DNA from 2 places in the Bacterioplanoides sp. SCSIO 12839 genome. Region 2 is predicted to be linked to the other one. Evidence: riboswitches for the same ligand, from Rfam matches in the RefSeq annotation. Region 2 holds a riboswitch; the other holds the start of a gene.

Region 1 (4,217 bases), 1.3 Mb from region 2:
GGTTGTTTGATGATTCCGGCACTCATTAATTTTGAGGAGTGTTAACAGGCCTTTGTCTGCGATTCGGAATTAAACTGCAACTCAGCTAAACGCTTATACAGCGGTGAATTGTTTAATAATTCCTGATGCGACCCAATCGCCACCAGCTTGCCATGATCAAACACGGCAATACGATCGACATGTGCCACGGTGGCTAAGCGATGGGCAATAATAAAGGTGGTGCGATCTTTCATCAGCTCATCCAGTGCCTGCTGTACCAGATGTTCACTTTGGGCATCCAATGCACTGGTGGCTTCGTCTAGCAGTAAGATTTCCGGATCTCGTAATATCGCTCTGGCTATCGCCAGGCGTTGCTTCTGACCACCGGATAATTTTACGCCTTGTTCACCTAAGAAGGACTGATATTGTTCAGGTAGTTGCTCGATAAACTCGTCGGCATGAGCCGCTTTTGCTGCCGCCAGAATTTCTGCTTCAGTGGCATCCGGTTTACCGTATCTCAGGTTATCCCCAACGTTAGCACTGAATAACACTGGCTGTTGTGGCACTAACGCAAATTGGCTGCGCAGCTCCTGCAGATTCCAGTCTTTGATTTTTTTGCCATGTAATAAAATATCGCCTTGCTGCGGGTCACGAAAACGCAGTAATAAATCAAACAAGGTCGATTTACCCGCACCAGAAGGGCCAACCAGAGCGATACGTTCACCGGGTTTAATATCTAATGTTAAATCGGCAATGGCCTGACGATCAGGACGTGATGGGTAGTGATAACCCACCTGTTGAAAGCTTAATAAAGAATCGGACGCGTTAGCCGCTGGAGCAGGTTCTGCCGCGGGTTCATTCTGCTCGGGCGATTGTATTTCAGCTTCGGTGGCTAATAACTCACGAATGCGTTCCGCGGCTCCGGCTGCCCGTTGAACTTCACCATATACTTCGGTAACAGCTGCTAATGAGCCTGCCACCATAATGGCGTAAAACACAAAGGCAGCTAATTCACCGCCGGACAGTTTACCGGCAATCACATCACTGCCGCCGATATACAACATGCCCGCGACAGAACCCATCACCAGCATCATCACCAACATAATTAAAAACGCACGCTGGCGAATTCGACGCAGAGCAACATCGAATGCACCTTCGGCGGCATCGCCGAACTGTTGGGTCACAATATCTTCACGGGTAAAAGCCTGAACCACTTTAATATGCTGCAGACTTTCCCCCGCCCAGGCGCCCACGCTGGCAATTTTATCCTGACTGTCGCGCGATAATTTTTTCACCTTGCGGCCAAAATAAATCATCGGAAAAACAATCAGGGGAACGGCAATTAAAACAATTAAACTGAGTTTTAAATTGCTGATAAACATCAACGTGATGCCACCCATAAAGGTCAGCGCGTTCCGCAGTGCAAATGAGAAAGAAGAACCAATCACGGTTTGTAGCAGCGTAGTATCCGTAGTCACCCGGCTCTGAATTTCTCCGGCGAGATTCTCCTCAAAGAAGCTGGGCGGCAGGCTGACCAGATGTTGATACAGCTGTTTGCGAATATCCGCCACCACCCGTTCACCCAACCAGGAAATCATAAAGAAGCGGAAGTAAGCACCAATCGAAACCAGCACCACCAACACGCCAAACATGCTTAGCGCATCGGCCAGGCCTTCAGTGGATTGTGCAGCAAAACCGTTATCCACCATCAGGCGTACGCCCTGGCCCAGACCTAACGTCAGGCCTGCAGTCATCACCAGCGCCACGATGGCAATGGTTAAACGGAGTTTATAAGGGCGAACAAATTGCCAGAGCCAGCGCAGCATAAGGGTCTTCTTGTAGGAATCATGGTGTGGATAAGTGCCTGAAGGCTAACGACTCAGGGGATTATCGGCAAGGTGATATCCGGTAATGCAGTGTTCCACTCGGCTGATGCTGTAAAGCGTTCGAGTCAAACCACTGGCCATTGTGAACCTTTCCCTTCTGCGCCACTCTCACATAGAATGGTGACTTAACGCCGAAGCTTTCCCGTCTAAGTTTGGCCTTCACACAACGTTGTGAACCTGAATAAGACGCGTCAGCCGTGATGGCTCCAGGCATACCGTCTGTCAGCTGCATCACCAGGGTTCTGTGGGAAACCACCGGGCCTCCCGCATTTGGAAAGGTGTAGAGAGATGAATTCATATACCCGGATTCCGCTCACCGAGGTAGACTCGTGCGAGCTGGAACCCTATGGGTCTGTGGCGTCGGTCTTAAGTCCGAGTACTTTTGAGCAACGCGCAGGCTCCCAGTTAAAAGACTCACAGTTTAAAGACACGCACGGTCGGCGTTTCAGCTACCTGCGCTTGTCGATCACCGATGTTTGCAACTTCCGTTGCAACTATTGCCTGCCCGATGGTTACCAGTGTTCGGATAAAACCGAGCCGTTATCGCTGGAAGAGATCCGTCAGCTCGCCAAAACCTTTGCTGCCCATGGCACTCGTAAGGTTCGCATTACTGGCGGTGAACCGGTATTACGCAAAGATCTGCCGCAAATTATCGCCGCGCTGAAACAAACGCCCGGTATTGAGACCGTTGCGCTAACCACCAACGGCTATAAGATCAACCAGCATATCGACAGCTGGAAAGCCGCCGGTCTGGATCAGCTGAATGTCAGCATCGACAGCTTAGACCCTAAAGTCTTTCAGACCATTACCGGCCATGATCGCCTACAGGAAATTCTTCGCGGCATTGATCGTGCGTTTGAGCTGGGGTTTAAAGACGTGAAAGTGAATGCGGTTCTGCTGAAGAGCCACAATGCTAATGGGCTCAGTAGTTTCCTTAACTGGATTAAATTTACACCAGTCACTTTGCGCTTTATCGAGCTGATGGAAACCGGTCAAAACCCGGATTATTTCGCTAAAAATCACCTTAGCGGTGAGCAGATTAAACAGCAATTATTGGAGAATGGCTGGCAGCAGAAGATACGCAATAAAGACGCAGGCCCGGCACAGGAATTCGATCATCCGGATTACCAGGGCAGCATCGGTTTAATTATGCCGTACAGCAAAGACTTCTGTTCCAGCTGTAATCGTTTGCGCATTTCTGCACTGGGCAAACTGCATTTATGTCTGTTTGGCGAGCAAGGTTACGACCTGCGCCATTTAATGACTGAAGGAAAACAAGCCGAACTGGAAACGGCTATTCAGGGATTATTGCAGGATAAAAAAGCGACTCATTTCCTGCATGACGGTCAGACCGGTGCGATTCAGCATTTCGCTCAAATCGGCGGCTGAAAGAGACGAGGTATGGGCATGCAATTGGATAATCCCAGGATAGTCGCTGCGGTTCTCGCCGGCGGCTTATCCAGTCGCATGGGCACAGATAAAGCTTTGTTGCTGGATAATCAGCAACGCAGTCAGCTGCAACGAGCTTGTGCTGTTATTGAGCCTTTGGTTGCTGACGGTGTAATTCAGAAGATGGTTGTTAGCCGAGCATTAAACCCTGCTGAGCAACAACTATTGGGCTGTGAATTTATTCCTGATTTGGTTGAGGAAAAAGGACCGCTGGGAGCAATTTATTCTCTGGCTCAATCGTTAAAAAATCAGTGTGATTATTTATTGTTGTTGCCGGTGGATTTACCTTTTATTCAGTCATCAAATCTGAATAACCTGATTGATCAGGGGTTGAAAAAGCAGTCAGCCTGTTTTTATCAGAATCATTTTTTGCCGCTGTTTTTACCGCTTTCAGATTCGTTGACTCAATATCTTGAACAGCAATTGAATTGTGAGAATGGCAATCTGAGTGTCCGGGGTTTATTAACCGAGCTGGGCAGCCAGGCAATACCGTATAACGAAGATGAGAAGTTTCTGACCAATGCCAACACCCCCGAACAGTGGCAGGCAATTCACAAGCAGATTTAAAAAGAAGACGACAACAAGGTTTATTTCTTCCGCCGCGCCGAAGGCACATCCATGTGCCTGCCGCGCTACCGCAACATCCTGTTGCTGCTTAGAAACAAACCTCATCATCCTCTTCTTAGAATGAAATTTAACAAGGACTAACCATGGCCAAAACATTTACCGATAACTTTATTGCACTGAACATTGCTGTCCTAACCGTATCCGATAGCCGCACGGAAGAAACCGATACCAGCGGTCAGCTACTGGTTGCCGAGCTAACCAAACAAGGTCACCACCTGAGCGACAAACAAATCGTGATCGACGACGTGTATAAGATTCGTGCTCAGATCGCCAACT
Region 2 (4,217 bases):
GGGCAGCGTTGGCGGTGCTGTTGCCATGATCGGCGCAATGGGGGGTTTTACTCTACCCATTCTTTTTGGCCTGGCAATCGACATTGGCGGCGTACATACCGCCTGCTTTATGTTGCTGTACGGGCTATGTGCCGCCTGCATGATTGTGATGTATTTTGCAATGAAGTCCGAAAAGTACAAACACCGGATGGCAGACGCATTGAACAACGACTTTCTGCTTCAGGTACGAAAAAGTAATTTAATTAAGTAGTAACAGCCGGAATTTAATTCCGTATGGAGGTATTCCTATGAAATCAGTATTTAACGACTTATTAGAGATGACCAAAAAGCAGCCAGAGCCACAACGCCTGCTGTTTTTATTTGCCCAGACAGATGACACCAAAGGCAAAATCAAAAAGCACCAGCGCGGCAGCATCAGTCCTGTAATGTGTGTTGATAAATTGCCTGAAGAGTTAAGTGATTTTGCCAGCCTGAAAAAAGAAGCCGATAGTGTGAGCAAAGATTGGGAGTTTATGTTTATTGCCGGGTTAAGTGGGGCTGATGGCAAAGCACCAAGCAGCAACGATGCAGAACCTTATCTGAATAAAATGACAAACGATTTAGCCAATGGTCAGGATTTAAGCCGTTACGTGGTCATTAATCGTGATGAGCAACCCATCGAGATCGCTCCGTTCTAATACCCTATAAATTCGACACACGTAACCTCCCTGCTTTTAAATGGGGAGGTATTCAGCTGAAATCTCCCCGTATTTACCTCCCAGAATCGTTAATTATTAAAATCTTTATCACTTAGGTTTATTGCTGTCGCTTGTCTACTACCCCTGAATTAGTAGCTGTTATCGTTCCTTGATTTCAGTCAAATTTTTATTCAACTTCCGTCTTAGTCTTGTTGCCAACCAGTTAACCCATAGAAGGCAATTGTAATGAAAAAAAGCATTCTGGCATCCGTGATTTTATCGTCTTCATTCGCAGCTGTTCCGTCCGTTCAGGCAGACGCATTAACCGATGCAATAAAATCGGGAACAACCAATATCAGCCTGCGTTACCGTAACGAAAATGTTGATCAGGACGTTGCTACCAATAAAACCGCAACGGCTAATACCGTACGCACGCGATTGACCTATCAATCTGCCGAATTATCCGGTTTCAGCATCCTTGCTGAAGTAGACAGTGTTGCCGCCCTGACCGACGTTGATTACAACGACCTGACCAATGGCAAAACCGATGAACGTGTTATTGCCGATCCGGAATATACCGATGCCAACCAGTTTTATCTGCAATACAAATACACAGATACCACGGTAAAAGTTGGTAACCAGCGTATTAACCTGGATAACCAGCGTCACATTGGTAGTGTTGGCTTCCGCCAGAACGAAGCAACGTTTGATGCCATCACCGTTACTAATACCTCGCTGGCGAATACCAAAATATTCCTCGCTGCAATTAACAATCGTCACACCATCACCGGTGCGGATACGCTGGAAGATAATATTCTTGCCAATATTAACTACAAACTCGACGACAGCCTCAGCCTGAGTGGTTACGCTTACCTGCTGAATAATATTGGCAACGATGATTTTGAAACCTACGGCGCACGTGCCAGCGGCGCGTTGAACATGGCATTGTACGAAGTAGAATACGCCAGCCAGAACCGTGACAACGGCGACAATGATTACGACACCTACTATTACAACCTCGCTGCCGGGGTAAAAATTAACGGTGTCACGGTTAAACTGGGGCAGGAATTATTAGCCAGTGACGATGGCGACGCCGCATTTGCAACACCACTGGGTACCAATCACAAGTTTAATGGCTGGACCGATATCTTTCTTGGTGGCGCCGGCAATGACGGCCTTCAGGATACCTACCTGAACGTTGTAGCCAACGTTGCCGGGTTAAAACTGGTTGGCCAGTACCATGATTTTTCTGGTGACGACAGCGGCGATGATCTGGGCTCAGAATACGGTTTTGTAGTTGCGAAAAAACTGGATAACTATGGCCTTAGTTTAAAAGCCTCACAATACGATGCCAGCGACGATTCCGGCAGACCAGATACCACTAAAATCTGGTTAACAGCCACCGCCAAGTTCTGATCTCCCATCAGAAACTCCCTGTAATTTCAGGCGGGAGCCTCCGATTACAGGATCTGATTGTATGCTGAAACCTTCCTCAGCACCTCTCACCTTTGAGGGTTTGGGCCGGAATTGTCTCCGGTCCTTTTTTTATTTTCCGGATTGCTTCCAGAAGACTGACATAAATCAAAACTACCCCGTTAGAGGTAGCCGTTTTACCCCCTCTCAGCAATTGGACTGGCAACCGCCTTCCCTACAATAGAAAGACGAATCTACGTTAAAAAACACAGTAAACGCCGAGCTTTTTTTCCTAACGTCCTACTCGCCTGAGGTGCTCAGGAAAATGGAAACTAAGCCGATGGGTCAGCCGGGAAACCGCCTGGCCTCCCGGGTTTGGAAAGGTGTTCCATGAAAAGTTCTGATTATGCACTGGGTGAAGCCAGCAGCAATCACATCACCAACACACAAGTGTCGGGAAATAAGTTCCACGATGGCTTTCAGCGCCAGTTCAGTTATCTGCGCCTGTCGATTACCGATGTGTGTAATTACCGCTGTAATTATTGCCTGCCAGAGGGTTATCAGTGTGACGAACAATATGACAACCTTACTCTGGAAGAAATCCAGACACTGGCTCAGGTGTTTGCTCAACATGGCACCCGTAAAATTCGCATCACCGGTGGAGAACCGGTTATCCGTAAAGACCTGACGGATATTATTCGTGTGGTGAAATCCACGCCTGGTATTGAAGACGTCGCATTAACCACCAACGGCTATAAACTGGAAGACAAGGTTGAATCCTGGTTTGATGCCGGGCTGGATGGCTTAAACCTAAGTATCGACAGCCTTGATCCACGGGTATTTCAAACCATCACCGGCCACAATCGTTTAAAAGACATTCTGCGTGGTTTAGACAAAGCGATTTGCCTGGGATTTAAACGCATCAAGGTAAATGCGGTGTTATTAAAGTCTTATAACCTGCAAGAGTTCGATACCTTTCTGCACTGGCTGCAACATATGCCCATCAGCCTGCGCTTTATTGAATTGATGCAAACCGGTGATAACGGTGACTATTTTCGACAAAACCACGTCAGTGGTGAAACAATTAAACAACGGTTGTTAGCTCAGGGCTGGCAATTAAAAAAGAAAGGGCCACTGGCCGGGCCTGCGCAGGAATTTGAGCATCCGGATTACCTCGGTTCCATGGGCCTGATTATGCCGTACAGCAAAGACTTCTGTGACAGCTGTAACCGTTTGCGCATTTCGTCTTCCGGTAAATTACATACCTGCTTGTTTGGTGACGGTGGCTACGATTTACGCAGCCTGATCCGTAATAACCACCAGGCTGACATCGCACATGAAATTCAGCAACAACTGCTGGATAAAAAAGCCAGCCATTATCTGCAACAGGGGTATTCTGGCTCTACCCGCCACCTGGCCATGCTGGGAGGCTGACAGTGGTTAACTGGATTGATACGTCTGACATACGTGCGTTATTACTGGCCGGTGGCCAGTCCAGCCGTATGGGTACAGACAAAGCCTTGTTAGCGCGTCAGCAGCACGCTCAACCGCAGCACATTAAACAACAGCCACAGCAATGCCAAACCCAGCTGAGTTATATGCTGGAGTTATTATCCAAGCTGGGTTTAAAAGAAGTCCTGTTAAGCCGCAACCCTCATCAACAGGATGAACAATGGCATAATTCTGCATTGCCACGTATATCCGATAACTTCAACAACTGTGGGCCATTAGCAGGTATTGAAGCGGCGGTTCGTTATAGCCTGCAACAGTCAGATCCGGGTAAAGCATTATTAATTGTGCCGATTGATTTACCGCTGCTGACGGAACGCACGTTGCGATATTTATTGTCTCAGGGGCAAGTGGGAAACCGTGCCTGTTATTTCCGCAATCATTTTCTACCGTTGTTTTTGCCACTTAACCCGTCACACCATCAGCTGATGCTCGAACGGTTACAACAGGCGCACAACAGCGGTAAACCACGCGGGCTGTCGATTAAAGCACTGTGCCAGCAGATCAATGCTGATGCCTTAATTGCACCCCACAGCCAATCATTGACGAATGCCAACACACCACAGCAATGGCAACAGGCTGGTTTTCACTTACGTCCAAATTTAACGCTGGCGAACA

What was found. Region 2 has a riboswitch for molybdenum cofactor ahead of moaA (GTP 3',8-cyclase MoaA). Riboswitches for the same ligand answer to the same signal wherever they lie in the genome.
Region 1: linked by a shared signal. The riboswitch ahead of moaA (GTP 3',8-cyclase MoaA) and the one ahead of moaA (GTP 3',8-cyclase MoaA) in region 2 are both predicted to bind molybdenum cofactor.

The regions. Positions count from the first base shown of each region.
Region 1 covers NZ_CP073745.1:3,781,041-3,785,257, forward strand. Annotated here, with positions in the region: gene KFF03_RS17080 (M48 family metallopeptidase) at 1-29, shown strand, start outside; gene KFF03_RS17085 (ABC transporter transmembrane domain-containing protein) at 42-1,805, opposite strand; molybdenum cofactor riboswitch at 1,983-2,162, shown strand; gene moaA (GTP 3',8-cyclase MoaA) at 2,154-3,254, shown strand; gene KFF03_RS17095 (molybdenum cofactor guanylyltransferase) at 3,273-3,881, shown strand; gene moaB (molybdenum cofactor biosynthesis protein B) at 4,025-4,217, shown strand, end outside.
Region 2 covers NZ_CP073745.1:1,135,056-1,139,272, reverse strand. Annotated here, with positions in the region: gene KFF03_RS05320 (nitrate/nitrite transporter) at 1-250, shown strand, start outside; gene KFF03_RS05315 (ribonucleotide reductase subunit alpha) at 288-677, shown strand; gene KFF03_RS05310 (hypothetical protein) at 924-2,093, shown strand; molybdenum cofactor riboswitch at 2,355-2,492, shown strand; gene moaA (GTP 3',8-cyclase MoaA) at 2,481-3,524, shown strand; gene KFF03_RS05300 (molybdenum cofactor guanylyltransferase) at 3,527-4,217, shown strand, end outside.